Regions from separate parts of the Bradyrhizobium sp. Kon10 genome, predicted to be linked through region 1. Evidence: predicted binding sites of a transcription regulator. Region 1 holds the regulator's gene; the other holds the start of a gene.

Region 1 (15,970 bases):
CGGTCAGCGCGGCGACGCGCTGATCGATCCCCGCAGTGATGATGGCAGGCGGGACACTGGCGGCGATCGGACCGTATTCGGTTCGATCCCCGTCGATCGATTTTTCTCATTTCAGTTCATGTCGCATTAACCCAGCTTGCTAACTTCGCCTCCACATCGTTCCCGTAAACCAACGGATGTTTCCAGGGCCGGAAGTTGACCCTGACGTGTGCGCGGCATCGATCGACATGAAGACGAAGTACGGCAGTCGCCTTTTTGAACAGGCCTTCGCGCGCAGCGGACCGATCCGCTGGCTGGTGGTGGGCGGCACACTCCTGATTGCGGCGATCGCCGTCGGCGCGGTGCTGATGGCACAGAATTTCCGCGAGCGCGCGCTGCGCAACTCGGGCCGCGAGCTGGAAAACACCGTGCTGCTGCTCGCCCAACATTTCGATCAGCAATTGCAGGACTTCGCTGTCATCCAGAAGGATTTCATCGACCATGTTCGCGCGAGCGGGATCACAAACGCCGAGGACTATCGCAATCGGCTGTCCGGCCAGGACATCCATCGCATGCTGCGCTCGAAGATCGAGGCGCTGCCTTACATCGGCGGTGTCAACATCATCGATGCCGACGGCAATTTGATCAATTCGTCGACGGCCTGGCCGGCTCCGAAGGTCAACGTTGCCGACCGCGCCTATTTCCGCACCTTCCGATATGATCCCCATTCGCCCGAGATGCTGATCGAGCCGTTGCACAGCCGCGTCTCCGGGGAATGGACTATCCTGATCGTCCGCAAGATCGTCGGCCCCAATGGCGAGTTCATAGGGGCTATCGGGCGCGGCATCGAGCCCGCCGGTTTCGAGAAGTTCTTCGAAACCGTGGTGCTCGGCGAAGGCGCCACCATCTCGATGCTGCACCGGGACGGCACGCTGCTTGCCCGCTATCCCCATTCGAGCGACCTGATGGGACATAATTTCAAGACCGGCCCGTTCGAGCAGCAACGCGTTTTCGGGCTCGATCACTTCGCCGGGCGCCTCACCAGTCCGGTTGACGGCGAGGACCGGCTGATTTCCGCGCGCGCCCTGCCCCACTTCCCGATCCTGATGATGGCGACCACGACGCGCGCGGCCGCTTTGGCGGACTGGCGCGAGCAGATCGGTATCCTGATTTCGGTCGCCGGCGCCTCCGCGCTCGCGATCGCGGGCGTGCTGATTGCGATCGTGCGCAAACTTCTGGAGCAGCATCGTCTCTCGCGCGAGCGGTTGATGCTGGAGAAGCAGCGGCTCGACCGCGCCGTCAACAACATGACGCAAGGGCTGCTGTTGTTCGACGCGTCGCAACATCTCGTGATCTGCAACCAGCGCTACATCGAAATGTACGGACTGTCGGCCGAGATCGTGAAGCCGGGGTGCAGTTTCCACGACATCATCGCGCATCGCAAAGCCACAGGCTCGTTCACGGGCGACGTCGATCAGTATGTCGCGCGGGTGCTGCGCGACGTCCATGGGCGCAACTCCATGGTGGTCGACACCAGCGACGGTCGTTCGATCCAGATCCTCAACGAGCCTCTCGGTGACGGCGGCTGGGTGGCGACGCATGAGGACATCACCGAGCGCCGACGCATCGAAGAGCGCATCACTCACCTCGCCCATTACGACGCGCTGACCGACCTGCCCAACCGGGCCATGTTCCACGAACATTTGCGCGAGGAGCTGTTCGCGCTGAGCGACGGCGAAGAGCTTGCGGTCCACTATATCGACATCGACGAGTTCAAGGGCGTCAACGACGCGCTCGGCCATCTCGTCGGCGACGAGCTCTTGAAGTCGGTTGCCGCAAGCCTCAGCCGTTGCACGGGTCCGATGGATTTCGTGGCGCGGCTCGGCGGCGACGAATTCGCGATCGTACAGAGTGGCTTGACGTCGCAGCACCAGGTCAACGACCTCGTTGCGCGTGTCTTCGCGGCAATTCGCACCCCGTTCGATTGCATGGGCCATCACCTCACCGCCGACGCCAGCATCGGCATTGCGCTGGCGCCGGGGCACGGCACCGCGCTGGACCAGATCCTGAAGAACGCGGACCTGGCGATGTATGCCGCCAAATCCGCGGGACGTCACACCTATCGCTTCTTCGAGCCGGAGATGGACGCCAAGGTCCGCGAACGGCGTCAGCTCGAAATCGATCTGCGTCACGCCATCTCCCATGACGGTCTGGAGGTCTATTACCAGCCCTGCCTCAGCCTGAAGGACGATCGCATCACTGGCTGCGAGGCGCTGGTGCGCTGGCGCCATCCCGAACGAGGCATGGTCTCGCCGGCCGAATTCATCCCGATCGCGGAGGATACCGGCCTGATCAACGAGATCGGCGAATGGGTGCTGGCGACCGCCTGCCGCGATGCGGCGACCTGGCCCGACGACATCCGCCTCGCCGTCAACGTCTCGCCGGTGCAGTTCAAGAGCGGCACGCTGGCGCTGAAGATCATGGCGGCGCTGGCCGCCTCAAACCTGCCCGCGAGCCGGCTCGAGCTCGAGATCACCGAGGCCGTGCTGATCCGCGACGACGACACGGCGCTCGCGATCCTGCACGAGCTCCGTGCCATCGGCGTGCGCATCGCGCTGGACGATTTCGGCACCGGCTACTCGTCGCTGAGCTACCTGCACCGCTTCCCGTTCGACAAGATCAAGATCGACCGCTGCTTCGTCAGCGACATCGCGGGTCCCGACGGCTCCGCCAGCATCGTGCAGGCCGTGGTCAATCTCGCCAGCGCCCGCCGCATGGCGACCACGGCCGAGGGCGTCGAAACCGAGGAACAGCAGCGCCTGCTGCGCACGCTCGGCTGCACAGAGATGCAGGGCTATCTGTTCAGTGCCGCGAAACCGGCGGACAAGGTGTTGGAGCTGTTCGCGCTGCATCGCAGCCGCCTCGCCCAGCACGGCGCCCATCAAGGCCGCCGCCGCGAGGCGGGCTAGCATCAGTTCGGTCTCTCGAGGAGCTCTCCGTGCCCCCCTCGCCCCGCTTGCGGGACGAGGGAGCGCGACGCATCGCGGCAAAGGCTAGTTCGGTACCGTCGTCTTCGGCGCCGGCTTCGCAGCCGCCGCATTCACGGTGACGCCGTGCAGGAAGTCGTCGGCCGCATGAAGCGCCTTGTCGTCCTTCTCTTCAGGCGGAACGTAGGATTGCGAGCCGGTCTGCTCGGCGCCTTCGGCGGCCGAGAGATGGCCGCGCATCTGGGATTCCGCCATGGTGTCCATCCGGCCTTTCAGCTCGGCCGGCACATCCTGGAGGATCTCGATGTCGGGCGCGATGCCCTGGGCCTGGATCGAGCGGCCCGACGGCGTGTAGTAGCGGGCCGTGGTCAGCGCCAGCGCGCCATTGCCGGCGCCGAGCGGAATGATGGTCTGCACCGAACCCTTGCCGAACGAACGCGTACCTATGATGGTCGCACGCTTGTGATCATGCAGGGCACCGGCGACGATCTCGGAGGCCGATGCCGAGCCGCCGTTGATCAGGACCACCAGCGGCTTGCCCTTGGTGAGATCGCCGCCATGCGCGGTGAAGCGCTGGGTCTCTTCCGGATTGCGCCCTCGGGTCGAGACGACCTCGCCGCGCTGCAGGAACGCGCTGGATACCGACACGGCCTGGTCGAGCAGTCCGCCCGGATTGTTGCGCAGATCCATCACATAGCCCGCGAGCTTCTCCGGCGGGACGTCTCGCGAGATCGAGGCGATCGCCTTCTTCAGGCCGTCCGTGGTCTGCTCGTTGAACGAGGTGACGCGGATGTAGCCGATGTCGCCGTTCTCGACGTGGAATCGCACCGGGCGCACATGAATGATCTCGCGCGTGATCGCCACGTCGAGCGGAGCGTCGGCGCCCTTGCGCACGATGGTGAGCTTGGTCTTGGTGTCGACCGGGCCCTTCATCTTGTTGACGGCTTGCTCGAGCGTCAGCCCCTGCACGGCATCGCCGTCGATCTTGCTGATGAGATCGCCCGACATAATGCCGGCCTTCGAAGCCGGCGTGTCGTCGATCGGGGAGACAACCTTGACCAGGCCGTCTTCCATGGTGACCTCGATACCGAGGCCGCCGAACTCGCCGGAGGTGGTCTCCTGCATCTCGGTCCAGGCCTTGTCGTTCATGTAGCGCGAATGCGGATCGAGCGAGGTCACCATGCCGGTGATCGCGCCTTCGATCAGCTTGGCATTGTCGGGCTTCTCGACATAGCTCGCCTTCACCCGCTCGAAGACCTCGCCGAACAAATTGAGCTGGGAATAGGCGTCATCCGCACTCGCTGCCGCCCGAGCCGCCCAGACTCCGCCGTGCGGACTGGCTACCAGAAGGGTCAGGCATGCTCCGGTGAGCGCGCCCAGGGGGAACAGCAGGGTTTTCCGCATGGAATGGTTGGCCTTTTTGCTTGGCGGTTCTCTTGGGCTTGGGAGGCGCCATGCAAATGGCGATCCATCCCGGTTCTCACAATATCATTCTGGTTTCTTCAAGGCCGGCATGCCACGCTGGCGGGTAGATTGTCAAAATCCCCCTCGCCCCGGCCTAAACTTTTGGCAACGTTCCGAAACCGTCTCGCCGCGGGAGCGATCGGCCTGCCCGTTCGCGCCCTCCAGCTATGCGATATTAGGATGGTTTTGCAGCTCCGGACGGGATAGGCGATGACATAAGGCTTCAAATTCTCGGGAGGACAACAATGAACGAAGCGCCCCGCATCCCGCAAAGGAATGTCGAACTTGGCTCCAGCGACGAGCCGTTCCAGAACCTGCACGAACTCATCCGGAAGGCGCGCTCCAACCTCAACCAGAACGCCTGGGACTATATCGTCGGCGCCGCCGAGACCGAGACCACGATGCGCCGCAACCGCATGGCCCTGGACGAGATCGCCTTCCGCCCGCGCGTGCTGCGCGACGTGCGCAAGGTCGACGGCTCTGTCGAGCAGTTCGGCCGCAAGATGCGGCTGCCGGTCGTGCTCGCCCCTGTCGGCGCGCTGGAAATCTTCGACCCGCACGGAGCCGCCAGCGTGGCGCGCGCCTGCGGCACCTTCGGGGCCGCCCATATGTTGAGCTCGGTGTCCGAGCCCGGCCTGGAGCAGACCGCCGAAGCCGCGCCCGATGCATTGCGGCTCTATCAGCTCTATGTCCGCGGGGACGATGCCTTCGTCGCCGATGTCGTCAGCCGGGCCGGGAAGCACAATTATGCCGCCTTCTGCCTGACGGTGGACACCGCCCATTACAGCCGTCGTGAGCGTGACATCGCCAAGCGCTACGTGCGCGAGAGCCGCCTGCGCGCCACCGGCGGCGACTACCAGAAGGGTCTGGAGTGGCGGACCGTGAAGATGATCAAAGACAAGTTCAAGATGCCGCTGATCCTCAAGGGGATTGCGACCGCCGAGGACGCGCAGATCGCGGTCGATCACGGCGTCGAATGGATCTACGTCTCCAACCATGGCGGGCGGCAGCTCGATCACGGCCGCGGCGCCATGCACGTGCTCCCCGAGATCGTCGACGCCGTGAAAGGCCGCGCCAAGGTCATGGTCGATGGCGGCATCTGCCGCGGCACCGATATTGTCAAGGCGATCGCGGCGGGCGCCGACCTCGTCGGCGTCGGCCGGCTGCAATGCTGGGCGTTGGCGGCGGCGGGTGAAGCCGGCGTGACGCGCATGCTGGAACTGCTGGAGGACGAGGTGCTGCGCTGTCTCGGCCTGCTCGGGGCCACCTCGTTCGCCGAGGTGAACAAGTCCTGCCTGCATCCGGCAACCGCCACCAACGCACCGAGCGTATTCAGCGCGTTCCCGCTGTTTGACCACGAGCCTTACCGGTACTGACCGCCAACTACAGACACTGAGGTGCAAAGGAAAGCAATGACATCGCTCTCTCCCGGCAGCGCGGATGCGCTTCTGTTCGATCTCGGGCGCGTGGTGCTCGATATCGATTTCTCCAAGGCGATCGCCTGCTGGGCGGGACATGCCGGTTGCAAGCCGGAGGCCATCGTCATGCGCTATGTGCGCGACAGCGAAGCCTACCGGCTGCACGAGGTCGGCAAGATCAGCGACGAGGATTATTTCGAGACGCTGCGCGCCTCGCTCGGGATCCGCATTTCCGATGCGCAGTTCCTCGAAGGGTGGAACGCAATCTTCGCCGGCGAGATGCCTAACATCGCGGAACTGCTGCCGCGCGCGGCCAGGCATCTGCCGCTCTATGTCTTCTCCAATACAAACCGGCCGCATATCGACTATTTTTCGAAGCAATATGCGGACGTGCTCGGCCATTTCCGCGAGCTGTATTTGTCCTCCAGCATCGGCCTGCGCAAGCCGGATGCGGAAGCCTTCGACCACGTCGTGGCCGCAATCGGCGTGCCGGCGCAACGCATCGTGTTCTTCGATGACCTTGCCGAGAATGTCGAAGGCGCGCGCGCCCGCGGGCTGACCGCAGTGCATGTGACCTCGCCCCGCGATGTCGGCGATGCGCTGAAGGCGCTGGGAGTCTGACCGCGGACGTCGTGAAGGGCGTTAGGTGCGGCGGTTCCCGGAACTAATTTGGCTCGGAATGAGGAACCAAATCACTTTGTGCATTTTTATACAGAGTTCCGGGAACGGAATGCAGGCCTCCGGACTCTTCAATCCGTCGGTACTTCTACGGACGGACGCATCATCGTGTTGGGCAAGACCTACCTTACCAAGCAAGCCTCTCTCCTTCTCCAATTCGCCAGAACCACCTCGGATTCGGAGCTCTCGGCCAAGCTGATCAGCAAGGCTGCCGATCTGAAGTCTCAGGCTGACCCGCTGCCCGACAAGGATCGGGATCTCAAGGCGCCGGACGTTGATCGTGAAAATGGAACCGGGACAGCCTGAGGGCCGTCCCCCGGCCATCCTGCTCTCAGCCGTTTTTTTCTCACGAGCTCAGCACCTGAGCCGCTTCGGCCATTCAGGCAGCCCCGGCTCACCAGCGGCCCTGAAGCTTCAGGCTCGCTTCGAGGTCGCCGCAAAAATTATGCTGACCGAGATGGAGCAACTTGCACTGCAGGTCGACCCAGATCTTGCCGCCGATATCGCGCCAGCGGCGACAGAACGCATAATCCTCCGACAGATAGCGGCCGGACTCCGGATCGATCATGCAGTCGAAGAAAAGCCAGTGCAGATGCGCCAGCGGATTGTTCGGCGGGCCGTCCGGGACGTAGCTCAGCTTGGGATAGTGCTCCATCATCCGCCTGAACACGTCGCGCTTGATGCACATGAAACCGGTCGGCGCCTCCGCCACCTCCACGAAATCATCGGCATCGGCATAGGTGCTGACGCGCTCGGCGCCATGTCCGATCGGGTTGAAGGGATATTCGGTGTAGCGATCTTCGAATTGCTGTCGGGTCGTTGCCGCCGGCAGGCCACCCTCCGGCCAGTTGAAGTTCTTCATCGGATAGACGCCGGCGGTCACGTCACGATCGATCAGGAGCAGGCGGCACACCGCTTGCGGCGTGAAGGCGATGTCGGAATCGATCCAGAACAGATGAGTCAGTGTTTCGTCGGACAGGAACTTGAGCACCATCTTGTTGCGCGAGCGGGTGATCAGGCTCTCCGAATGCATGTGCAGGATACACTGCAGCCCGAACCGGTTACAGTGATGGGTCAGCTCGAAGATACTGGTGACGTAATGCATGCTGACCGCCGAGATGTAGCACGGCGTCGCGAACATCACCTTCATCGATTTCAGCGCTTCGTCGGGTAGCATTTCTCGCTCGTCAGGCCGCGTTGCTGCGTCTATTTCGGCGCATTCTCCGGCGGTTTGCTCGCCGGTGCGGGCTTGACGGCCGCCACTGGCTGCTTGCTGGGATTTGTCGGAGTCTGTTTTTGTTCAACACGCGGCTCGGGCGCGGTCGGCGCCGCCGGCCCGCTCTGTCCGATCGAGACCGAGATCCCGAACAGCCGCCACTGTCCGTTCACCGGTGCGAAGGCCAGGTCGAAATTGACCTGGTTCGGGACCGAGGGAAAGAAGCCCGCCATATGCATCAGTCCGTTGGCCTCGATCTGCGGCAGTAGATTGAGCTGCGGATCGATCACGGCGACACCCGAGAGGTCGAGATTGTCGTTGCGCAGCTTGGCGAAGATCTCGCCCAGCCGCGCCGCCGAGTTGACCTGAAAGCCGGGCGCGCCGATATCGCGCAGCACCGTGTAATTGCCGGTCTTGTTGGCGTGGTCGAGTGCGAGCAGCGAGGAACGGACCAGCATCAGCACGCCGTTGCGGTCGATCTGCGCTGGTTTTGGCGCCGGCGGAGGTGTTTCCGCATGACCGGCGGCGGCCGCCGCGATCAGCGCAGCCGCAAGCATTAACGCCCGCCACGCCCGTTGCTTTCCGCTCAGCACGCCGCCATCACCACGCAACCGTCACTCCGGCGCGTCCACCGACGCCGCCTTGCGCGAACCCGGCCGCAACACCGCCATTGAGCACGACATACTGGTTGAGGCGCATCTGGGCGCCCAGGCTCATGGCGTTCTGGCCGCGGAACGTGCCCCAGTTGGTGGAGACCGCAAACCGCTTGTCCGATGGCAGCGCCGAGCCGCCCATGGCGATGGCGATGGCGGTGCCCTCGAAGGCCTGCCGCATCTGCGTCTGCAACGTGGAGATGTTGGACTGCAGCGTGGAAATATCCGCACCGCTGAAGCTTGCGGCGGCCAGATGCCCGGCGGCATCCGTTGTCACCACCTGTGTCGGGCCGGATTGTGCGGCAAGGCTCGCGGCCGAGGTGAGGCCGGACATGCGGTAGGTGTTCGTGCTGGTGCCGATCGAGACCTGGTTGGGCGCTGATGTTGTCGCACCCGCGCCGATCGCGGTCGAATTGGCGAAGGTCGCCGTGGCGCCCGCACCGACCGCGGTCGCGCCGGTGGCGCTCGCCGTGCTGCCCTGGCCGATCGCGGTCGTGGCGTCGCCGGTGGCGTTGCTGTTTCGGCCGAACGCGCTCGCTGTCAGGCCATTGGCGATGCTGCCTTGACCAGTCGCGGTTGCGAAATCCCCATTTGCCAAACTGCCTTGGCCGATCGCGGTCGCACTGTCGCCGTGGGCGACGCTCTGGGCACCCGTCGCGGTCGCGTTGGTACCATTCGCGTTGCTGAGACTACCGGTCGCGGTCGCGTTCACACCGTTCGCGACGCTGCCTTGTCCCGTCGCCGTCGCGTTGGTCCCGTTTGCGTTGCTGCCTTGACCAGTCGCGGTCGCGAAATCGCCATTTGCGAAACTGCCTTGGCCAGTCGCGGTCGCGCTGTCGCCGTGGGCGACGCTCTGGGCGCCCGTCGCAGTCGTGAAGGTGCCATTTGCAGAACTTTGAATACCTGTTGCCGTTGCATCAAAGCCATTTGCCTTGCTTAGACTACCGGTCGCGGTCGCGTCCGCGCCGTTGGCGGTGCTGGCCTGTCCCGTCGCCGTCGCGTTGGTGCCGTTAGCAAAGCTAGCTTGGCCTGTCGCGGTCGCGTTGGTGCCGTTGGCATCACTGGTTTGTCCCGTTGCCGTCGCGTTGGTCCCGTCTGCGGTGCTGACCTGTCCAGTTGCGGTCGCGAACGTGCCGTTCGCAAAGCTGTTTTGTCCCGTCGACGTCGCGTAGGCGCCGTTTGCGATGCTGCTTTCTCCCGTTGCGGTCGCGGAGATGCCTTTGGCCTGACTGACATGTCCTGTCGCCGTCGCGCCCTCTCCGCTCGCGATGCTGCCCGCACCGTAAGCCGTCGCGTCGGAGCCGGTCGTGGTGGCCTCGCTGCCAACCGCTGTCGCGTTGCCGCTGGGCGCGTTGATCACGCCGCCGCCGGCGGCGTAGTCGGCAGAAAGAGCTGCCGAAGGGTAGAGCACCGCACCGGCACCCAGCACACCCACGCCGGTCAGCATGCTGCTGGCGAGCAAGCCGGCCTTACGAGACAGGCGCCTAAGTGCCCCAAAAATAGTGTGGTGACGCCGATGCGCGTACATGAGAGCCCCTCGAACGGACGGCCCGATTCTGTCGATTGACCTACCGCTCCGGGCAGCTTCTCCAAGCCGCAGGACGATCGCATCTGACGTTCGTCAGAGATCGGAGGGAAAGCGGGCCTTTCGACCTGAATGTTTGAGGAGTGAGACATCGCAGCAACATCCCGCAATATGCTTGCAATTCAGCATTGCACCTCGCCTTCGCCACTCGCGAACCTCAGATTCCCGATGCCGCGCTGCTTTGCGGCAACATCGGCTCGACTGCCGCTTTTCTGTCCTTGCCCCTGGCGCGGCGCTGCGCTGAGATGCCTCATTGCATTTTAAGGCATTTGTCTTGGGGACGGACGATATTTCCAACGACTCCGTATTGGACCTCATCGGCGCCATCTACGAGGCCGCGCTCGACGGAAGCCGCTGGGAAAGTGTGCTGACGCGCATCGACGAGGCGATGGGCGGTCGCATCCTGTTCGGTGTCTATGACCCCGCAAACGGCCTCTCCAGCCTGGTGTCGCCGCGCATCGACCCCGACCGCGTGCAAGAGCTACTCGGCTGGGCGCCGCGCAATCCCCTGTTGCCGCTTGGCATCGGCAGGACGCCGGGCGAGGTCTTCACCATCGGCGACTTCATCACACGCGATGAGTTCACCGCGACCGACTACTACAACGAATGGTGGCAGCCAGCCGGCTTCGATACCGAGCCCTTGACGACGAATTTGCTGGTCGATCATAACGCCACGGGCATCCTGACCAGCCATCGGCCGTCCAATTTGCCTTCATATGACGATAACGCACGGCGGCTGTTTGCGACGCTGGCGCAGCATCTCGTACGCGCCGTTGCCATCCAGCGGCGTACCCACCAGCTCGACGTCACCGGCCGCGCCGCGCTGGCGGGACTGGATGGGCTAGACCACGGCTTCGTTCTCGCAGACGCTCAGGCTCGCCCGATCTTCGTCAATCGCCGGGCGCGCGAATGGCTCGATGCCGCCGACAGCATCGTGCTTGAGGCGGGCGCGCTGAGCGCCATCAACAGCGAAGACGGCCGCTCTCTGCAATCACTGATCGGCTCGTGCAGCATCGATCATCCCGATCGCATCGGCGGCGAGATGAGCTTGCGGCGGCATCCAGGCCGCATGCCGCTGCACGTGCAGGTGACGCCAGTCGGCACAGATTGGGCGGAGAGTTCGGTGCCGCTTGCCTCCGGCTGGCGATCGAGCGCGATGGTGCTCATCACCGACCCCGAGCCGGACGCGAGATCAAGACTCGACGCTTTGCGCACGCGTTACGGCCTCACTCGTGCAGAAGCCGCCTTTGCGCTCGAGATCGTCAAGGGCGGCGGCCGCAAAGCGACGGCGGAACGGCTAGGGATCACCGACGGAACCGCGCGCAGCCATCTGTCGAAAATCTTCGACAAGACGGGCGTGAACCGGCAGGCCGAACTGGTGCGGCTATTGCTCCATAGATAAGCTGCGTCCACGCGCATGCACGTCCGTTTTGCCTCGACGGCCACTGTCGGCTAGAACGCTTGCCGCGACCCGATTGTCGTATTGCCCGAGCAGGAGTTTTCACCGTGGCCCTCATGCCGGTTTCCGACGCGCTTGCCGCGGTGCTTGCCGGCGCAGAGCCGCTGGCGGAAGAGATGGTTGCGCTCGACGAGGCCTGGCACCGGGTGCTGGCGCGCGATCTCGCGGCGCGCCGTACGCAGCCACCGCAGGCGATGTCGGCCATGGACGGCTACGCAGTGCGCGCCGCCGACGCGGCCAGGATCGATGCACAGCTCAATCTGATTGGCGAGGTCGCAGCCGGCCGGCCGTTCGCGGGAACGGTGGGCGCTGGCGAAGCCGTACGGATTTTCACAGGCGGCGTCGTTCCCGATGGCGCGGATGCGGTCGTGATCCAGGAGGATACTGCGGTCGAGGGCAAGCGCGTCACGATCAAGGAAGCCGCCCTCATCGGACGGCACATCCGCCTTGCCGGCGTCGATTTTCGCGAAGGCGATTTGCTGCTGAAGCGAGGAACCCGACTCACCGAGCGTGACCTGGCGCTCGCGGCCGCGATGAACCATCCGCGCCTGCCCGTCCGCCGCCGGCCGAGAGTTGCGATCCTCGCAACCGGCGATGAGCTGGTGATGCCCGGCGTCACCCCCGGCGCGGGTCAGATCGTTTATTCCAACGGCTATGCCCTGCACGCGCTCGCGCGCAGCGAAGGCGCCGAGACCATCGACCTCGGCATCGCCGCCGACACGGTTGAGGCGACCACGGCCGGCATCCGCCGCGCCCGCGACAGCGGGGCGGATGTCCTGATCACCACCGGCGGCGCCTCGGTTGGCGACCACGACCTGGTCAAGCCGGCGCTCGAGGCCGAAGGCATCTCGATGGCGTTCTGGAAGATCGCGATTCGCCCGGGCAAGCCGATGATGCACGGTCAGCTCGGCGCGATGCGCGTGATCGGCCTGCCCGGCAATCCCGTGTCGTCCTACGTCTGTGCGTTCCTGTTCATGGTGCCGCTGATTCGCGCGCTCTCGGGCCGCGAAGTGATTCACCACCGTCGCGAACGCGCCGTGCTCGGCCGCGATGTCGGTGCCAACGACCAGCGCGAGGACTATCTTCGCGCGCGCCTTGAATTGCGCGACGACGGCACCCTCATCGCTCATCCCGTGAGTCATCAGGATTCCTCGCTGCTCGCGAATCTGGCTGCCGCACAGGCACTTCTCGTACGTGCGCCGTTTGCGCCGAAGGCCGAGGCAGGCACGCCCTGCGAGGTGCTGCGATTGCCGGTCTGAACGCGTCGCTCGCTCGCGTTCCGCGAAGTTTGTCGCGTTCACGCTAAATTAAGCAGTTGCGGAACACATATCGAACATATAGTGTCCGTTCATGATTTGTTTCGAGCATGTAGCGGCTCATCGCTGAACTCAGCGTCTCGGAATCGAACGACATCAACCGGGGGAATTTGGTCGAGATGTTAACGCGCAAACAATACGAGCTTCTGCGGTTCATCAGCGAGCGGCTGAAGGAAAGCGGCGTGCCGCCCTCCTTCGACGAGATGAAGGACGCGCTCGATCTGCGCTCGAAATCGGGCATCCATCGCCTGATCACCGCGCTCGAGGAGCGCGGCTTCATCCGGCGCCTGCCCAACCGCGCCCGCGCCATCGAGGTGATCAAGCTGCCGGAGCTTCAGGCCGCGGCCGGCAGCCGCCGCGGGTTCACGCCCAGCGTCATCGAGGGCAATCTCGGCAAGGTCCGCGCGAGCTCCAGCGGGTCGGCGGATGACGGCGAGCGCCCCGTCGCGGTGCCCGTGATGGGCCGGATCGCGGCCGGTACGCCGATCGAAGCGTTGCAGACCCGCAGCCACACCATCAGCGTGCCGCCTGACATGCTCGGCTCCGGTGAGCACTACGCGCTCGAAGTGCGCGGCGATTCCATGGTCGATGCCGGTATCCTCGACGGCGACATGGCGCTGATCCAGCGTAACGAGAGCGCCGATACCGGCGACATCGTTGTGGCGCTGATCGACGACGAGGAGGCAACGCTGAAACGTTTCCGGCGCCGCGGCGCCTCGATCGCGCTCGAGCCGGCGAACGCCTCGTATGAGGTTCGCATCCTGCCGCCCAACCGGGTGAAGATTCAGGGCAAGCTGATCGGGCTTTACCGGAAGTATTGAGCCGGCTGCGGACGGTCGGCAGGCCGCCGCGCACGAGCGATTGGAGCGGACGATTGTCCGCTCCGGCTGGATAGTCTTTCTGGTTTTGCACAGATTATCCGGCCACCCCTCCAGCGCTACATCCTCGGCACGCCGCGACGAAGCACACACCGCTTCGCAGGGCTTTGAGAGACCGAGGAGAGAACCATGCGCAGCATTATTCTGAGCACTGTCGCGATGGCGCTGATCGCAGCATCAGCGTCGCAAGCCCTCGCGGCGCAGTCACAGCACCATCTCGGCAAAGCAGCGCGGGCGACGAGCGAGCAATTCCGCAATGCCCGCAACGCGGTCGAGCAGCCGTCGCAACGGGCCTGGCAATATTCCGGCTGGTCGGCGCCCGCTGGCCGCTAATGGCGAAACTGCCCGAATGCACGGGAGCAGGCTTTGTTCCTCGCGCAATTGAAAAAGATATTGTGATTGCAGCGCGCGAACCAAGCCGCAGATTTGCCCACAACCAAGCAGACGCTTGCAGGCTTCTACTCTGATAGAGGCCTGCGCCTCAGAAGAGGCGCGGGTCGCTATCCTGATTGAGGAGCACCCCGATGTGTGACTACAGCCTGCACGCCGTCGCGACGCGTCCCGCAGAAGTCGGCGAGACAATCGTCACGACAACTTTCCGCGGCACCTCGACGCGCGGCTTCGCCTCCGAAGCCGATATGTCGGTCGCGGTCTGTCTGCTGCCGGGAACGGAGCTCGCCTTCGCCGACAGCGTCCGCTACGACAATCGCTGGATCTGGACGCGCACCATCAACTCCCGCGTCGGCAAGTTCGGCAAGGTCGATCCGCACATTCCCGATCGCCATCACGACGCCATCGAATTTCCGGACGGCAAATACGTGCTGGTGACGCAGCTCGTCGAAGGCCAGCGCGCCACCGTGCTGCAATTGCCGGTGACCCAGCCGCTCGGCGAGCGGGAGCAAAAGCCAGAGATAGCCGACAGGCAGCCAACGATCACCCGCCTGCCGATCGGCTGACGCCGCCGACCCCAACGAGGGGTCGAGGCCCGGATTGAAATGCCCATCGCCGGCCGAGGCCGGCGAACTGGAGCGGTTTGCATCTCGCAAAGCCGATCGAATGGGATCCGCCCGCCGCACGTCGGACGGCCAGCCATTCCGGCCCGACGATCGGCTGAGAGGTCAAATCCAGCCCTCGGCTTTCAGTCCTCGGCTTGGAGATCGGCCTCGGACGGCGTTGCGTCATTGCTCCGGGGAGACGCTGTCTTCGTCTTCGGCGCGAGGCTGCCATCATAATCCGCCGCGCCTGCGGCAGCCGGCGACCAGGGACGGTCTGCGCCCCTTGCCTTCACCGCCTGAACGGCAAAACCATCACCACGCCGCATCAGCGCGAGCGCGCCCTGGCTTGCGAGACGCTGACGATCGACCACCATCGCCGTGCAATCCGGCGGCGCCGGCCGGGCGGTCACCACCAGCGCGGCACGATTGCAATCATCGGCCAGCGCGCCGATGCGCAACGCAACTGCGACCAGGCGCCCGTCGGCGAGCGGCGTGACGCAGCCCAAATCGTCGCACGAGACGCCATCGGCCAGCGACGCACTGCCGGCATCACGCGGATCGGCGTCGGCCGCCAGCCATTCCTTGAGCAGAAAGCTGTCCTTGTTCATCCTGATCAGATGCAGCTGCCCGTCCCTGCCCCGCACCGCGACGCTCTGCCCGTCACCGGCGATCAGGATGTCGGGTTGCCGGACGGACAAGCCCCAAAGGATCGCAACCAGCAGCACCAGCGCGCCCGACCAACGCAGCGGCGTGCGCAACAATCCCATCAGGACGAGCCCGAGGCTCGCCGCGACCAGGGGCGCGGTGCCGAAGGCGCCGATATGGCCGACCGCGCCCGGCAATGCCGCGACCCATCGCGTGACCGCGATCATCCAATCGATGCCGATCCCCATCAGCCACCAGAACACGCCGTCCAGTCCGAACGGCGCCGCAAGCAAGCCCAACAGCCCGGCAGGCATCACCAGCGCCGAAACCACCGGCATGGCGCCGAGATTGGCGAGCACGCCGTACGGCGTGACGCGGTGAAAGTGGAAGGCTGCGTAGGGCGTGGTCGCAAGCCCCGCGATCATGGAGGCCATGAACAGCATCGCGATCTCGCGCCCACCCCACATCGCGATCCGCGCAGTGGTCGAATGATCCGGCGAGGCAAACAGGTTCGGCATGCCGACCTGCACCAGCGCCACGAGCCCCAGCGTCGCCGCGAACGACATCTGGAAGCTCGGATGCACCAGCGCCTCCGGCGCGACCGCAAGCACGATCAGGGCTGCCACCGCGAGGGTGCGGAAAGTAATGGCGCGGCGATCGACGATCACGGCGATCAACACCACCGCCGTCATGAAGA
Region 2 (15,970 bases), on a different contig from region 1:
GACGATCGACGTCGCAATTTGCGCATCGCGCTTGCACTGACGGGGCTCTCCGTCATGCTCGGTGCGTGCAACACCACCGGTGACGTCGTCACCACCCAGACGGTGCCGACCGATTATCGCCAGCGCCACCCGATCGCGGTGCAGGAAGCCAAGCGCTCGATCGTGATTTTCGTCGGCAAGGCGCGCGGCGGCCTCTCGGCGGCGCAGCACGCGGACGTCGCAGGCATTGCCGGGGACTGGGTGCGCGAAGGCACCGGCTCGGTCGTCGTCGACGTGCCGGTCGACACCGCGAATTCGCGCGCCGCAGCGGCGACCTATCACGAAATCCGTGCCGTGCTCGGCGCCGGCGGCGTGCCGTCGCGCGCCATCGTCGAGCATACCTATCGGCCCGAGGATCCCGCGCTGCTGCCGACCATCCGGCTGAGCTATTCCAGGATCGCCGCGGTCGCCGGGCCGTGCGGATTGTGGCCCGAGGACATGGGCCCATCCATCCTCGACCCCGGCTACAACGAGAACCGGCCCTATTTCAATCTTGGTTGCGCCACCCAGCGCAATCTCGCGGCGATGATCGACAACCCCGCCGACCTCGAGCAGCCGCGCGCCGAAACGCCGGCCTATACCGCACGGCGCGATATCGCCTTCGACCGCTATCGCAAGGGCGCCGCGACCTCGACCACTTATCCCGAGGCTGACAAAGCCAAACTCAGCGACACAGGCAAATGACGAGCGCCCACGACCAGGAAGCGGACGATCCGCAGCACCCCGAGGAACACATTGCGCCGGTCCCTCGCATCTCGGTGCAGGCGTTTTGCGAGACCGAGCAGACGCTCGCGGCGGTGACCGCGGCCGGCCTGGACCGCCGTCTCGCCAAGGCGCATCTCACCGCCAAGGACGGCGGCCTGGCCGCGGCGATCGAAGTCTACGAGACGATGCCGACGCCGAACGTGATCGTGATCGAATCCGACGGCACGCGCGACATTCTCGAGGGCCTGGACGATCTCGCCGGCGTCTGCGATCCCGGCACGCGCGTGGTCGTGATCGGCAATCCCGGCGACACTGCACCCTACCGCGAGCTGGTGCGCCGCGGCGTCAACGACTACGTGGTCGGACCGGTCGAGACCATCGACGTGGTGCGCTCGATCTGTAGCCTGTTCTCCGCCTCTGAAACCATCATCACCGGCCGCGTCATCGCCGTGGTCGGCGCCAAGGGCGGCGTCGGCGCGTCCACCGTCGCCCACAACGTGGCCTGGACTATCGCGCGCGATCTGGCGCTCGATTCCGTGGTGATCGATCTCGATCTCGCCTTCGGCACCGCGAGCCTCGACTACAATCAGGACCCGGTGCAGGGCATCGCCAACGCGGTGCTGTCGCAGGACCGGCCGGACACGGCGCTGATGGAGCGGCTGCTCGCCAAATGCACCGAGCGCCTCAGCCTGCTGGCGGCGCCCGCGGCACTCGACCGTGTCTATGATTTTGGCGCCGAAGCGTTCGATGCGGTGTTCGACACGCTGCGCATGACCACGCCCTGCATCGTGCTCGACGTGCCCCATCAATGGTCGGGCTGGACGCGGCGCGCGCTGGTCAACGCCGACGACATCGTGATCGTGGCCGAACCCGATCTCGCCAACCTGCGCAACACCAAGAACATGCTGACCGTGCTGAAGGCGGCGCGGCCGAACGACCGGCCGCCGCTGTACTGCATCAACCAGGTCGGCATGCACAAGCGGGCGGAGATCGACGTCAAGTCGTTCGCCAAGACCATGGAGAGCCAGCCGATCGCGGTGATCCCGTTCGATTCGAAGCTGTTCTCGACCGCTGCCAATAACGGCCAGATGATCGCGGAGGTCTCCAAGAGCCACCGCACCACCGAACTGTTCCAGAACATCGCGAACCGCCTCGCCGGGCGCGGCGAGGTGAAGAAGCCGAAGCGGTCGCTGCTCGGACCGCTCCTGAAGAAGCTGAAGGGCAAGTCGGGACGCGGATCCGCTCCGCATCGCAAGGCGTCGTAAGCGCCAACGCGTCAAGCCAACAATCCAGGCTCCGGCGCGCTACTTCTCCGCCCGCTGTTGCTGCTTCTTGCTCAGCAGCTGCCGTAGCGTCGCGACCTTTGCTGCCGCCTGATCCGGCGGCAGATCGGCCTTCACGATGGTCTCGGCCTCGGCCTGCTTTCCTTCCAGTCCCAGCACCAGCGCGAGATTGGCGCGCACGCGAGGGTCGGCGGCGTTACGCCCGTAAGCGCGGCGCATGGTCTCCTCGGCCCTCGGCAGATTGTTCTGGAGCATATAGGACAGGCCGAGATTGGACAGCACCGACGGCTCGTCCGGCACGATCTTCAGTGCGGTCGCATAATATTGCTGCGCTTCCTCGTTGCGGCCGAGCTGGTCGAGCGCCGCGCCTTGCGCCGACAGGATGTGCCAGTCGGGATCTTCAGGCGTATGCGCGCGGCTGAGCACATCGTAGGCCTGCTGGAAATTGCCGTTGTCGGCCAGTGCGCGGCCGTAGCCGGCGAGCAGCGCCTTGTTGCTGGGATGGGCCAGCACGGCCTGCTCGAGCACCGCGACCGCCTGGGCGCGCTGGCGGGTCTCGCGCAGCGCCGTGCCGTAATCGAGGGCGATATTGGGATCGCTCGGCTTGGCGCGGTAGCGCTCGCGCAGCGCGTCCATGTCCGGCCTCCCGTCGGCCCTGGCCGCTGGCTCCGGCGTGCCGCCGAGCGCGCCGGTCACGTCCTCCAGGCTCGTGGTCTGGCAACCGCCGAGAACGAGCACCAGGAGGGCCGGAAGCAACAATCTCGCCGGGGAAGAGGCAAGGCACGAACGCTTGGACATACTCTGATCACCGCCGGCGGACTGATCAGAGATGCTTTGCCGATTAACGCTAAATTCCCGTTAAGGAAACGCGTTGGCAGGGTCTAATCGGTGAATTCGGCGCCGAATTCGCAGCCGATCCGCCAGCGCAGCCGGCATTGGCGCGAATAATCAGGCGCGAAGATGATGGTGAATTGCGGCGGCACTTCGAGAAATTCCGCCACCACTTTCACGCCCCCGTCCGAGATGTCCGTGATCGTGCAGTCCCTCGGCAAGGAGCCGGCGCCAAGATGGATCTTGGCAAGCCGAGTGCACATCCGTCGTTCGCTTCTGCGGCGATTTGCAAGCATTTGAATTGTTCACCCCGTTAGGTCACGGCCCATCCCGCAACTCTAGGAGTAGCGGACATTCGTTGGAATGTGCTGAGCACGGCCGCTCGCATTCGAGACGTAGTGTCGGCGCCTTGTTTACGATCGATTAGGGCTGGCCGGGCCGCCAAACCGTTCCCGTATTGTTCTTGCGGACAGGATCGGGCTCTGCTACCCTTGATTGTGCGAGAGGGCAGGCTGGTTTGAGCATGGTTCAGCGGGTTTCTACCGTCGCCTTTGAGGGGATCGAGGCCCGCGCGGTCGACGTGCAGGTGCAGGTCGCCCCGGGCCTGCCGGCCTTTGCCATCGTCGGTCTACCCGACAAGGCGGTGTCGGAGGCGCGCGAGCGGGTCCGCGCGGCGCTGATCGCCTCGGGGCTGGCGCTGCCGGCGCGGCGGATCATCGTCAATCTCGCGCCGGCCGACGTCCCGAAGGAAGGCAGCCATTACGACCTGCCCATCGCGCTCGGGCTGATGGCGGCAATCGGTGCGATCCCGCCGGACGCGCTGACCGGTTTCACGGTGCTCGGTGAGCTCGGCCTCGACGGCTCGATCGCGCCGGTCGCCGGCGTCCTTCCCGCCGCGATCGACGCCAATGTGCGCGAGGAGGGATTGATCTGCCCGGCCGCCTGCGGCTCGGAGGCGGCGTGGGCGAGCCCGGACATCCAGATCATCGCCGCACACTCGCTGATCCAGATTGCCAACCACTTCAAGGGCACGCAGGTGCTGTCGCGGCCGGTGCCGAAGGTACATGAGGCCACAGCCTCGCTGCTCGATTTGCGCGACATCAAGGGCCAGGAGAGCGCCAAGCGAGCGCTGGAGATCGCGGCCGCTGGCGGGCATCATCTGCTCATGATCGGCGCGCCCGGCGCCGGCAAATCGATGCTGGCGGCGCGCCTGCCCTCGATCCTGCCGCCGCTGTCGCCCGGGGAATTGCTCGAGGTCTCGATGATCGCGTCCGTCGCCGGCGAGATCGAGGGCGGCGCGCTGACGTCGCGGCGGCCGTTTCGCAGCCCGCATCATTCCGCCAGCATGGCCGCGCTCACCGGCGGCGGCGCGCGCGCAAAGCCGGGCGAGATCTCGCTGGCGCATCAGGGCGTGCTGTTTCTCGACGAGCTGCCGGAGTTCGATCCGCGCGTGCTGGATTCGCTGCGCCAGCCGCTGGAGAACGGCGAGGTCTCGGTCTCCCGCGCCAATCACCGCGTCACCTACCCTGCCCGCTTCATGCTGGTCGCGGCGATGAATCCCTGCCGCTGCGGCAATGCGTTCGAGCCCGGCTATGCCTGCAAGCGCGGCCGCGTCGATCGCTGCACGGGTGACTACCAGTCCCGCATCTCCGGCCCGCTGATGGACCGGATCGATTTGCGCATCGAGGTGCCGGCGGTGACCGCGGCGGACCTGATCCTGCCGCCGCCGGCGGAGGGCTCAGCCGAAGTCGCAGCACGCGTGGCGGCGGCGCGCGACATCCAAATAGCGCGCTACGCGGATGCTGGCCTGCCGCAGGTCCGCACGAATGCCGAGGCGCCCGCCTCGGTGCTGGAGGAGATCGCCAAGCCCGATGCGCAAGGCGCCAAGCTGTTGCGCGATGCTGCCGAGACCATGCGGCTATCGGCGCGCGGCTATCACCGCGTGCTGCGGGTGGCGCGCACGCTCGCCGACCTCGACGGCGCCGACAGGATCGGCCGGCTGCATCTGGCCGAAGCGCTGTCCTACCGCGCACTCGCGGAGGATGTGCGGCAGCTCGCGTGAACGATACGCGCGTCAACCCGGCGGTAACGAGTTTCCTTTACGCTCTGCAAACCATAAGGCCCAAGAGCTGCGTGTGTGAGTTCCCATACGAGCTTTCCGGGCCTTGGCGAGTACTTGGCGAGTAGAGTGTCATGTTGCGTTTTAAGATCCTGGCGTCGGTTGTTCCCCTGTTGGCCGCGGCAGTCTTCGCCCGCAGCGAAATCGGATCGGTCTCGCATCCCTGCATCGCGCTGGGCGAAACCTCGGTCGAGCTCACATCCCTGTTCTGGACCGCCGGGATCCAGGTCGCCTTCACCGACGATCCTGCGCAGGCGACCGTGCGGGTGCAGATCACCGACGACGCCGACGTGGCGGATTTTGTCGTGGTCGACGACGGCGAGAGCGAGGAGCCGGGTGCCTGCCAGGCCAATCCCGCGACGCGCCTCGTCGCGATTTCCGAACAATCGGGCGGCGGCCGGCCGACGATCTATCTCTCCAGCGAAGGCCCGGCCGACTACCGCATCTATGTGCGCTCGAAGACGTTTTCGCAGAGGGACGCCGCGGCCTTGATCGTCGGCGCCCATGGCGGCCTCCACCACCTCCAGGCCGCCTCGCTCTGAGGCGTTAACGTCTCGTCAATCCTGTTTGGAGGCGGGCTCCAAACCTCAAACTGTTCGCAACGTCGGCGGGACATCGTCAAAGAGTTTAGAGTCGGGGTCGGTGACGATGGATCGGACGTTCCGGATCAAGGTGCACATGCGCCGCTTCAGGCGTCGCCATCCCAGGATCGCGTTCGCGATCCGCTCCTTCATGATCTTCTCGGCGACGTTCGGCGGCGCCTATGGCTTCATCGCCGGCAGCCGGTCCGAGACATCCGGCTACGACCCCAACGCGTTCGCGATCGGCGCGAGCTTCCTGTTCGCGCTCGCCTGCCTCGGTCTCGCCACGCTCAGTATGCGGTTGCGTTTCGTCAACAAGCGGCTGCGCACGCTCGCCACCCACAACGACGTGCTGATCGATCGCAATTGGGAGCTGAAGGAAGCCGAAGAGCGCGCCCGCAGCCTGTTCGAATCGCAGGGCGACCTGATCGTGCTGCGCGACCATCAGGGCCGCATCACCTTTGCCAACGACGCCTATTGTGCGCTGGCCGGACGAGCGCGCGGCGCACTGGTCGGCACGCGCTTCGATTTTGACGTGCTGGAGCAGGGTGACAGCGCGCGCGAAAGCAACGGCACGCGCATCCACGACCAGAAGATCGCAACGCTTGTGGGAGCGCGCTGGATTGCTTGGCGCGAGGGCCTCGTCCGACACGATGCCGGCCAGCCCGCCGAATTGCAGAGCGTCGGACGCGACGTTACCGACCGCACCGAGACCGAGCGTGCGCTCTCGGACGCGCGCGACCAGGCCGACGCCGCCAACCGCGCCAAATCGCGCTTCCTCGCGATGGCCTCGCACGAGATCCGCACGCCGCTGAACGGCATCATCGGCATGGGCGGGCTGCTGCTCGACACCACGCTCACGCCGGAGCAGGCGACCTATGCGAGGGCCGTGAAAACCTCGGGCGAGGCCTTGATGGCGCTGATCGAGGAGCTGCTCGACTATTCCAAGATCGAGGCCGGCAAGCTTGACCTCGAGCAGCGTCCGTTCGCGCTCACGGCCTTGATCGAGGACATCACCGAGCTGCTGGCGCCGCGCGCGCAAGCCAAAAATCTCGAGATCGCGGCTTACATCGACGAACGCCTGCCGCTCGAGGTCAGCGGCGATGCCGGCCGGCTGCGCCAGGTGCTGCTCAATCTCGCCGGCAACGCCATCAAGTTCACCGCGAGCGGCGGTGTCGCGCTGATCGTCGAGCCCGGCATCTGGCCGAACGAGATCAGCTTTCTGGTGCGCGACACCGGGATCGGCATCGCGCCCGAGGCGCAGTCGCGCATCTTCCGCGAATTCGAGCAGGCCGACGAGCGAGTCGCGCGCACCCATGGCGGCACCGGGCTCGGCCTTGCCATCAGCGAGCGCATCGTCAAGCGCATGGGCGGCCGCATCACGCTGACGAGCGAACCGGGCAAAGGTTCGACCTTCGAGGTCGCGATCGCGCTTTCGCCATCGCAAGCCGGCGCAGCACAAGCCGCATTCCCGAGTCCCGACCTCGCCGGCAAGTCGATCCTCCTCGTGGCGGACGGCATCGAAGCCTCGCTGATCGCACGCCGGCTGGAGCGCTGGGGCGGCCAGACCTGCCTGGTGGCCGATGCGACCGTGGCCGAAGCGCTGCTGCCCGAACGCCCCTGGCATGCGGTGCTGATCGATCGTGCGATCGGAACCAGCGTCGCCGATCGCCTGGGCGAGGTCGCCCGCGCACATGCGGCGCAGCGGCTGGTGCTGCTGACATCGAGTTCGCGCCATGAAAAAATCGCGGAGGCCTTCACCGGCTTCCTGGTGAAGCCGCTGCGTGCGGCGTCGCTCGCTGCGCGCCTGGCGCTCGCGCCGGAGATCGCTTCGCCCGATCTCGCGCCGGAGCCCGTCGAACCCGCCGCGGTCGCAACCCCGGTGGAGCGCCTGTCGATTCTCGTCGCCGAAGACAATGAGATCAACGCGCTGTTGATGCGCTCGCTGCTGACCAAGCTCGGCCACCGCGTCGTCATCGCGGTCCATGGCGAGGCTGCGCTGGAATCCTGGCTCGCAGCGAGTTCGGCTGGCACGCCTCATGATCTCGTGCTGATGGACATCCAGATGCCGCAGCTCGACGGCATCGAAGCGACCAAGCGCATCCGCGCCCACGAGGCCGCCACTGGGGCCCGCCACACCCCGATCCTGGCGCTCACCGCGAATACGCTGGTGGAGGATCGCTATGCCTGTTTCGAGGCCGGCATGAATGGATTCTTGATCAAGCCGCTCGATCGCGACAAGCTCGAAGACGCGCTGGCCGGACTCGCGGCGGCACGGCATCTCGTGGTGTAGAAGAGTCTCTCCATCGTCATTGCGAGGAGCTCTTGCGACGAAGCAATGACGGCGTGGGCGTCACAACCTTCAGGCGTCGCGGCATTTGGGTGGTGTAGCCGCGATCAAAGGTGCCGTAGGGTGGGCAAAGCACAGCGTGCCCACCATTTACACTCAACGGGCGGAGAGATGGTGGGCACGGCGCGCGAAGAGCGCGCCTTTGCCCACCCTACCAGACCGTGGCCTACAGCCTGCGCAGCGCCACGCTCTCCACCACGTGATCCGCGCCCTTCTTCAGGATCAGCGTCGCGCGCGGGCGCGTCGGCAGGATGTTGTCCTCGAGATTGGCGAGGTTGGTGCGCTCCCAGATCGCGGTGGCGGTGGCGGTGGCCTCCTCGTCGGACAACAGCGCATAGCGGTTGAAATAGGACTTTGGATTGGTGAAAGCGGTGTCGCGCAGCGCCAGGAAGCGCTTGATGTACCAGCGCCGCAGCGCGGCTTCCTCGGCGTCGATATAGACCGAGAAATCGAAAAAGTCGGAAACGACCGGCACCGCCTTGCCGTCGCGCGGCAGCTTGCCGGTTTGCAGCACGTTGACGCCCTCGACGATCAGGATATCGGGCTGGTCGATCTCGACCCACTGGTTCGGCACGATATCGTAGGTCAGATGCGAATAGACCGGCGCGCGGACATGGCGGCGTCCGGCCTTGATGTCGGACAGGAAGCTGAGCAGCAGCGGCAGATCGTAGCTCTCGGGAAAACCCTTTTTCTGCATGATCCCCTGCCGGTCGAGCACGGCGTTGGGATAGAGAAATCCGTCGGTGGTGATCAATTCGACCTTGGGCCGCGGCGACCAGCGCGCCAGCAGCGCCTGCAGCACGCGCGCCGTGGTGGACTTTCCAACCGCCACCGAACCGGCGACGCCGATGATGTAGGGCATCTTGCGGTCGCGGATGTTGAGGAACTGGCGCTCCGCGTAGTACAGCCGCTGCATCGCGTCGACATAGATCGAGAGCAGGCGCGACAGCGGCAGGTAAATGTCCTCCACCTCCTGTAAGTCGAGGCGGTCGTGCAGCGAACGCAGCCGGTCGAACTCGCCCGGCTCCAGCGTCATCGGCGTGTCGTCGCGCAGTCGCGCCCACTCCTCGCGCGTATAGACGCGGTATGGATTATACTGCTGCTCGGGTGCGCGGATATCCATGACGCCACCTCTCCCTTAGCCGCCCTTGCGCGACGCCTTTTCTTCCAACCCCGACATCGAGGTCCGCTTGTCCAGCGCGGCCTCGACCTCGTCCAGCTTTATGCCGCGTGCCTTCAAAAGCACAAGGAAATGGTAGAGCAGGTCGGCACCTTCGGCGATCAGATGCGCGCGATCGTTTTCGACTGCTGCGATTACGGTTTCGACTGCTTCCTCACCGAACTTCTTGGCGCAATGTTCGGCGCCCTTGTCCAGGAGCTTGCGGGTATAGGACCCCTCGCCGCCGGCTGCCGCGCGGGCGTCGATGGTGGCGGCCAGATCGTGGATCGTGAAACGCGGCATACAAAATACTCAGCAAACACGCTCCGGCTGATTGAGCCGGTCCCTACCAACTCCTGTAGCATTTTTATGAACCGGAGTCGTCAGGCATCCAGGCGCATGGGTAACCCGCGCCGGGCCATGTGCTCCTTGGCCTGCCGGATAGTGAATTCCCCGAAATGGAAGATCGAGGCGGCCAGCACGGCGGTGGCGCGCCCGTCGCGGATACCGTCGACGAGATGGTCGAGATTGCCGACGCCGCCGGAGGCGATCACGGGAACGGGAACGCTGTCGGCGATCGCCCGGGTCAGCGGGATGTCAAAGCCCTGCCTTGTGCCGTCGCGGTCCATCGAGGTGAGCAGGATTTCACCGGCACCGAGCGAGACCACTTCCTGGGCATATTCGATCGCATCGATCCCGGTCGAATTGCGGCCGCCATGGGTGAAGATCTCCCAGCGCTCGGAGCCGCCCGCGCGCTTGACCCGCTTGGCGTCGATCGCGACCACCACGCACTGCTCGCCGAACTTTTCGGCCGCTTCCTTGACGAACTCGCGCCGCGACACCGCGGCGCTGTTGATCGACACCTTGTCGGCGCCGGAGCGCAGCAGCATCCTGATGTCGTTGACCTCGCGCACGCCGCCGCCCACCGTGACCGGCATGAAGCAGGCCTCGGCCGTGCGCCGGACCACGTCCATCATGGTGCCGCGGTTCTCGTGGGTCGCGGTGATGTCGAGGAAGCAGAGCTCGTCGGCGCCGGCGGCGTCGTAGGCGATCGCGGCTTCGACGGGATCGCCGGCATCGCGCAGATCGACGAAGTTGACGCCCTTGACGACCCGGCCGTCCTTGACGTCGAGGCAGGGGATCACACGCACCTTGAACATCGGAAATCTCCTAGGCAGCGCGCGCGTTGCGGATCAGGCTGAGCGCGGCAGCGGGATCGAGCCGGCCGTCGTAGAGCGCGCGGCCGGCGATCGCGCCGGCGAGCTTTTTTGCCCGCGGCGCCAGCATCGCCTTGACGTCCTCGATCGAGGCGAGGCCGCCGGAGGCGATCACGGGAATCGAGATCGCGTCAGCCAGCGCGACGGTCGCGTCCAGGTTCAGCCCTTTCAGCAGACCGTCGCGGGCGATGTCGGTGAAGATGATGGCTGCGACGCCGGCATCCTCAAAGCGCTGCGCGATCTCCAGCACCGTTACCTCAGAGGTTTCGGCCCAGCCTTCGACCGCGACCTTGCCGTCACGGGCATCGAGGCCGACCGCGACCCGGCCGGGGAATTTCTTCGAGGCCATTTTCACCAGATCGGGATCGCGCACCGCGGCGGTGCCGATGATGACGCGGGTGATGCCCTTGGCGAGCCAGGCCTCGACGGTGGCGAGATCGCGAATGCCGCCGCCGAGCTGCACCGGAATCTTGATCGTCTTCAGCATGGACTCGACGGCCTGCGCGTTCACCGGCTTGCCGGCAAAGGCACCGTCAAGATCGACGACGTGGAGATACTCAAAACCTTGCGCGACGAAGCTCTGCGCCTGTGCCGCGGGATCGAGGTTGAACACCGTCGCGCGCGCCATGTCGCCTTGCTCGAGGCGCACGCATTGGCCGTTCTTGAGGTCGATGGCGGGAAAGAGAATCATGTCGCACCTTCTCCCGTCTCCCTCATGGGAACGGGGCTATCAGCCATGCACTCCCTCATTGCGAGCAATGACGAGGTGGAAACCATCGGAGCCCTCACGGTTTCCATCGCAAAAAGTTCGAGATCAGGGCCAGCCCAAAACGCTGGCTCTTCTCGGGGTGAAACTGCGTGCCGATGGCGGTGTCCTTGGCGACGATCGCGGTGACCGGCCCGCCGTAATCGGCGCGCGCGAGCACGTCCGCCTCATTGGCGGCGTTCAGATGATAGGAGTGCACGAAATAAGCATGCTGGCCCTTGGGGCCGAGCGGCAGCTTCTCCAGCACCGGATGCTCGCGCAGCACGTCGAGCGTATTCCAGCCCATGTGCGGAATCTTCAGGCTCTCGTCGCGCGGCGTGATCTTTTCGACGTCGCCGCCGATCCAGTTCAGGCCTTGCGTGATGACGTGCTCCTTGCCGCGGGTGGCGAACAGCTGCATGCCGACGCAGATGCCGAACATCGGCCGCGCCTTGACCCGGACCGCTTCGGTGATGGCCTCGACCATGCCGTTGACGGCATCCAACCCGCGCCGGCAATCGGCGAAGGCGCCGACGCCCGGCAGCACCAGACGATCGGCGCCGTAAGCCTGGTCCGGATCGCTGGTGACGAAGACCTTTTGCGGGTTCTCCATGCTGCGCGCGGCCCGCTCAAAGGCCTTGGCGGCGGAATGCAGATTGCCGGAGCCGTAATCGATGATGGCGACGCTCATCTTGACCCTCCCGGTTCTGGAAACAATCCGATGATGCCGCCCGCCGGCAGCGGCGGCGCATTCGAGAATTGCTGACCCGGCACGCTGCGGGTCGGCGGCGGGCCGCCGCGATCGACCGCCCATTGATCGTTGACGATGCCGCGCTGCTTCTGGCTCCAGCGCTCGAAGAAGCGACGCTCGGCGGTGTCCTCGTCGTCGGCAACGACGACGTCGAGCTGCCGCCAATTGCCGCGCGACAAGGTCCAGCGGCGCAGGCTCGACGCCTCAAATCCCATCAGGAGCGCGACGATGAAATTGGCGAAGGAAATCGAGCCGCGGCCCACGCCGAGGCTATGCAGCCCGGCATCGAACGCGGCGAGAAAGACCACCCAGCCGATCAATGCCAGCCAGAGCCTGTTCCAGAGCAGCCAGACCGGCCCGAACACCATCGCCCAGAAATGGAAGCCGTCGCGCACGAACACGAACTTGTCGGTCGCGCGCAGATCGGCCCCGCCGGGCGTGGGTGCATGAACTGTGTAGACAGGCATGGTGATGCCCCGTTCTCGAGAATTGAATAGACGCCGCCGGCGGCGGTGGCCGCGAGGCGGAGATGTCAGCCGCCGAGCGAGCCCTTGGTGGAGGGCACCTCGCCCGCCGCCCGTGGATCGATCGTGACCGCCGCCCGCAGCGCCCGCGCCAGACCTTTGAAGCAGGACTCGGCGATATGGTGGCTGTTATCGCCATATAGGGTCTCGACGTGGAGAGTCACGCCGGCGTTCATGGCGAAGGCCTGGAACCACTCGCGCACCAACTCGGTATCGAATTCGCCGATCTTGTCGCGCGGAAAATCGACCTTGAACACCAGGACCGGGCGGCCCGAAATGTCGATGACGATCCGCGACAGCGTCTCGTCCATGGGCATGTGGACGTCGGCATAACGGGTGATGCCGGCCATGGTGCCGAGCGCCTGCCTGACGGCCTGGCCGAGCGCGATGCCGGTGTCTTCGGTGGTGTGGTGATGATCAATGTGCAGGTCGCCGACCGCCTTGACCGTGAGGTCGATGCGAGAATGGCGGGCAAGGAGATCGAGCATATGGTCGAAAAAGCCGATGCCGGTCGCGATTTTGGACACGCCGGTGCCATCGAGGTTCACGGTGACCTCGATGTCGGTCTCCTTGGTCTTGCGCTTGATCGTCGCGGTGCGCATGGAAAGCTTTCGCTGGATTGGGCCGAAAACGCCGGTCTTTTAACAGCCAAATGACGCCTTCGCTACTGCGGGATCGCCCCGGCAGGCGCCACTTCTGCCTATGGTGAGCGAAATTTGGGCCCGGAGCGGTCCGTTGTGCGTCGGTTGTGTCTCGGCCGCTGACCGCCTAGATCAGGCCGGACAACGAGGTATTTCATGCAGGATTCCAAAAGCAGCTCGCCGGTCTGGCACGGCACCACGATTTTGACGGTCCGCAAGGGCGGCAGGGTGGTGGTTGGCGGCGACGGCCAGGTCTCGATCGGCCAGACCGTGATCAAGTCCAACGCCAAAAAGGTCCGCAAGCTCGGCAAGGGTGACGTCATCGGCGGCTTTGCCGGCGCCACCGCCGACGCGTTCACGCTGTTTGAGCGTTTGGAAGCCAAACTCGAGCAATACCCGGGGCAATTGACCCGGGCCGCGGTCGAGCTCGCCAAGGATTGGCGCACCGATCGTTACCTGCGGCGGCTGGAGGCCATGATGATCGTGGCCGACAAGGACGTTTCGCTGGTCCTGACCGGCACCGGCGACGTGCTGGAGCCCGAAGCTGGCGTCATGGCGATCGGCTCCGGCGGCAATTACGCGCTGGCGGCCGCGCGCGCCCTGCTCGACACCGACAAGGACGCCGAAACCATTGTCCGCCGCTCCCTCGACATCGCCGCCGACATCTGCGTCTACACCAACCGCAACGTCACCATCGAGAGCCTGGTGGCCGGGTAGGGCTGTGATCGAACAGCGGGGCTCCGGACTGGCTGTAACCTCTCCCGCCTGCGGGAGAGGTCGCGCCGAAGGCGCGGGTGAGGGCTCTGTCCTCTTGGGGGCTGTCCCATTGCGGAAGCACCCTCTCCCCAACCCTCTCCCGCAAGCGGGAGAGGGAGCGCACTTCCGCTGGGTTGCGCACGGTGGCTTCTCGCTGCGATGATGCGCGATCCATGAAGCTTGCATCTCCCGAGAGCACCAAATCTGCGGTCGCCCCGACCTATTGGCTCGGCCTCGCGTTGTTGCTGCTCGCCCTGCAGGCCGGAATCCTGTTCGCGATGGGACGGGTGCCGATCTGCACCTGCGGTTATGTCAAGCTCTGGCATGGCGTGGTGAACAGCTCGGAGAACTCCCAGCACATCGCCGACTGGTACAGTTTCTCGCACGTCCTGCACGGCTTCCTGTTCTACGGGCTGACCTGGATGCTGTTCGCACGATTGCCGCTGCTGCCGCTGTCCTGGCCGGCACGGCTGATCATCGCGATGCTGATCGAGGGCGCCTGGGAGATCGTCGAGAACTCGCCGTTCATCATCGAGCGTTATCGCGCCGGCACGATCTCGCTGGATTATTTTGGCGACAGCATCGTCAATTCGGTCTCGGACACACTGTTCATGGTGCTGGGGTTCCTCAGCGCGCGGGTGCTGCCGATTCCGGCAACGGTCGCCATCGGGCTTGCCTTCGAGCTCATGATGGCGCTGCACATTCGCGACAATCTGACGCTGAATATCTTGATGCTGGTCCATCCGGTCGATGCCGTGAAACAATGGCAATCGGGTCCGCCGATCATCTGACGGCCAAAAAAGCCGCTTGTCCCGACCCGTTTCTGACCCTAGCTAAGGTCCCATGACAGACTTCTCCCCCCGCGAAATCGTTTCCGAACTCGACCGTTTCATCGTCGGCCAGGCCGACGCCAAGCGCGCCGTCTCGATCGCGCTGCGCAACCGCTGGCGGCGGCAGCAGCTCGAAGGTTCCTTGCGCGAAGAGGTGTTGCCGAAGAACATCCTGATGATCGGCCCAACCGGCGTCGGCAAAACCGAGATCGCGCGGCGGCTCGCCAAGCTGGCCAATGCGCCGTTCCTGAAGGTCGAAGCCACCAAATTCACCGAGGTCGGCTATGTCGGCCGCGATGTCGAGCAGATCGTGCGCGATCTCGTCGAGGTGGCGATCGCCCAGGTCCGCGAACGCAAGCGCAAGGACGTGCAGGCGCGCGCCCAGCTGGCCGCCGAAGAACGCGTGCTCGACGCCCTGGTCGGCGCCAATTCAAGCGCAGCGACGCGGGATTCCTTCCGCAAGAAGCTGCGCGCGGGCGAATTGAACGACAAGGAAATCGAGATCGAGACGCAGTCGTCCGGCAGCGGTTTTCCGATGTTCGAGATTCCGGGCATGCCGGGCGCCCAAATGGGCGCGGTTTCGATCGGCGATATCTTCGGCAAGCTCGGCGGCCGCAGCAAGACGCGGCGGCTGACGGTGGAAAGCTCGCACGAGATCCTGGTCAACGAGGAATCCGACAAGCTGCTGGACACCGATCAGCTCACGCTGGAGGCGATCAGCGCGGTCGAGAACAACGGCATCGTGTTCCTGGACGAGATCGACAAGATCTGCGCCCGCGACGGCCGCGTCGGCGGCGATGTCTCGCGCGAGGGCGTGCAACGCGACCTGCTGCCGCTGATCGAGGGCACCACGGTTTCGACCAAGCACGGCGCGGTCAAGACCGACCACATCCTGTTCATCGCATCGGGCGCCTTCCACGTCGCAAAGCCGTCCGACCTGCTGCCGGAATTGCAGGGCCGCCTGCCAATCCGCGTCGAATTGCAGGCGCTGACCCGCGACGACATGCGTCGCATCCTGACCGAACCCGAGGCCTCGCTGATCAAGCAATATATCGCGCTGATGCAGACCGAGGGCGTCACGCTCGACATCACCGACGGCGCCATCGATGCGCTCGCCGACGTCGCGGTCGCCGTCAATTCCACCGTCGAGAACATCGGCGCCCGACGGCTCCAGACCGTGATGGAGCGGGTGCTGGACGAAATCTCCTTCGCCGCGCCCGACCGTAACGGCGAGACCCTCCGGGTCGACGCCGACTACGTCCAGAAGCACGTCGGCGATCTCGCCAAGAACGCCGACCTCAGCCGGTTCATTTTGTAATTCGAGGCCGGTCCGCGCTATTCATTGCGGCGTCGTCCCGGCGAAGGCCGGGACCCATACTCACCGGCGGTCCTTGTTGGAAATGATAGTGGCCCCAGCGTTGGCGCAAAACAAACATGGG

The links. The regulator LexA, encoded in region 1, represses DNA repair genes until DNA is damaged. The targets are predictions, from matches to a motif close to TGTTCNNNNTGTGTTCNG.
Region 2: a site for LexA is predicted at 3,306-3,323, ahead of AC0L2O_RS32515 (YifB family Mg chelatase-like AAA ATPase). Genes of this name have one in related genera too.

The regions. Positions count from the first base shown of each region.
Region 1 covers NZ_JBVVOZ010000005.1:118,052-134,021, reverse strand. The annotation lists gene AC0L2O_RS10010 (MFS transporter) at 1-23, shown strand, start outside; gene AC0L2O_RS10005 (bifunctional diguanylate cyclase/phosphodiesterase) at 228-2,948, shown strand; gene AC0L2O_RS10000 (S41 family peptidase) at 3,033-4,370, opposite strand; gene AC0L2O_RS09995 (alpha-hydroxy acid oxidase) at 4,676-5,806, shown strand; gene AC0L2O_RS09990 (HAD family hydrolase) at 5,843-6,469, shown strand; gene AC0L2O_RS09985 (hypothetical protein) at 6,635-6,832, shown strand; gene AC0L2O_RS09980 (hypothetical protein) at 6,921-7,703, opposite strand; gene AC0L2O_RS09975 (hypothetical protein) at 7,733-8,299, opposite strand; gene AC0L2O_RS09970 (YadA-like family protein) at 8,343-9,857, opposite strand; gene AC0L2O_RS09965 (helix-turn-helix transcriptional regulator) at 10,255-11,382, shown strand; gene AC0L2O_RS09960 (molybdopterin molybdotransferase MoeA) at 11,487-12,698, shown strand; gene lexA (transcriptional repressor LexA) at 12,875-13,576, shown strand; gene AC0L2O_RS09950 (hypothetical protein) at 13,763-13,966, shown strand; gene AC0L2O_RS09945 (hypothetical protein) at 14,158-14,589, shown strand; gene AC0L2O_RS09940 (ComEC/Rec2 family competence protein) at 14,772-15,970, opposite strand, start outside.
Region 2 covers NZ_JBVVOZ010000041.1:5,392-21,361, reverse strand. The annotation lists gene AC0L2O_RS32535 (CpaD family pilus assembly protein) at 1-723, shown strand, start outside; gene AC0L2O_RS32530 (CpaE/TadZ family protein) at 720-2,009, shown strand; gene AC0L2O_RS32525 (tetratricopeptide repeat protein) at 2,049-2,825, opposite strand; gene AC0L2O_RS32520 (PilZ domain-containing protein) at 2,909-3,154, opposite strand; gene AC0L2O_RS32515 (YifB family Mg chelatase-like AAA ATPase) at 3,382-4,920, shown strand; gene AC0L2O_RS32510 (hypothetical protein) at 5,052-5,519, shown strand; gene AC0L2O_RS32505 (ATP-binding protein) at 5,626-7,851, shown strand; gene coaA (type I pantothenate kinase) at 8,075-9,031, opposite strand; gene AC0L2O_RS32495 (phosphoribosyl-ATP diphosphatase) at 9,047-9,370, opposite strand; gene hisF (imidazole glycerol phosphate synthase subunit HisF) at 9,451-10,227, opposite strand; gene hisA (1-(5-phosphoribosyl)-5-[(5-phosphoribosylamino)methylideneamino]imidazole-4-carboxamide isomerase) at 10,238-10,975, opposite strand; gene hisH (imidazole glycerol phosphate synthase subunit HisH) at 11,070-11,720, opposite strand; gene AC0L2O_RS32475 (DUF2628 domain-containing protein) at 11,717-12,247, opposite strand; gene hisB (imidazoleglycerol-phosphate dehydratase HisB) at 12,313-12,906, opposite strand; gene hslV (ATP-dependent protease subunit HslV) at 13,102-13,662, shown strand; gene AC0L2O_RS32460 (DUF2585 domain-containing protein) at 13,875-14,492, shown strand; gene hslU (ATP-dependent protease ATPase subunit HslU) at 14,545-15,849, shown strand.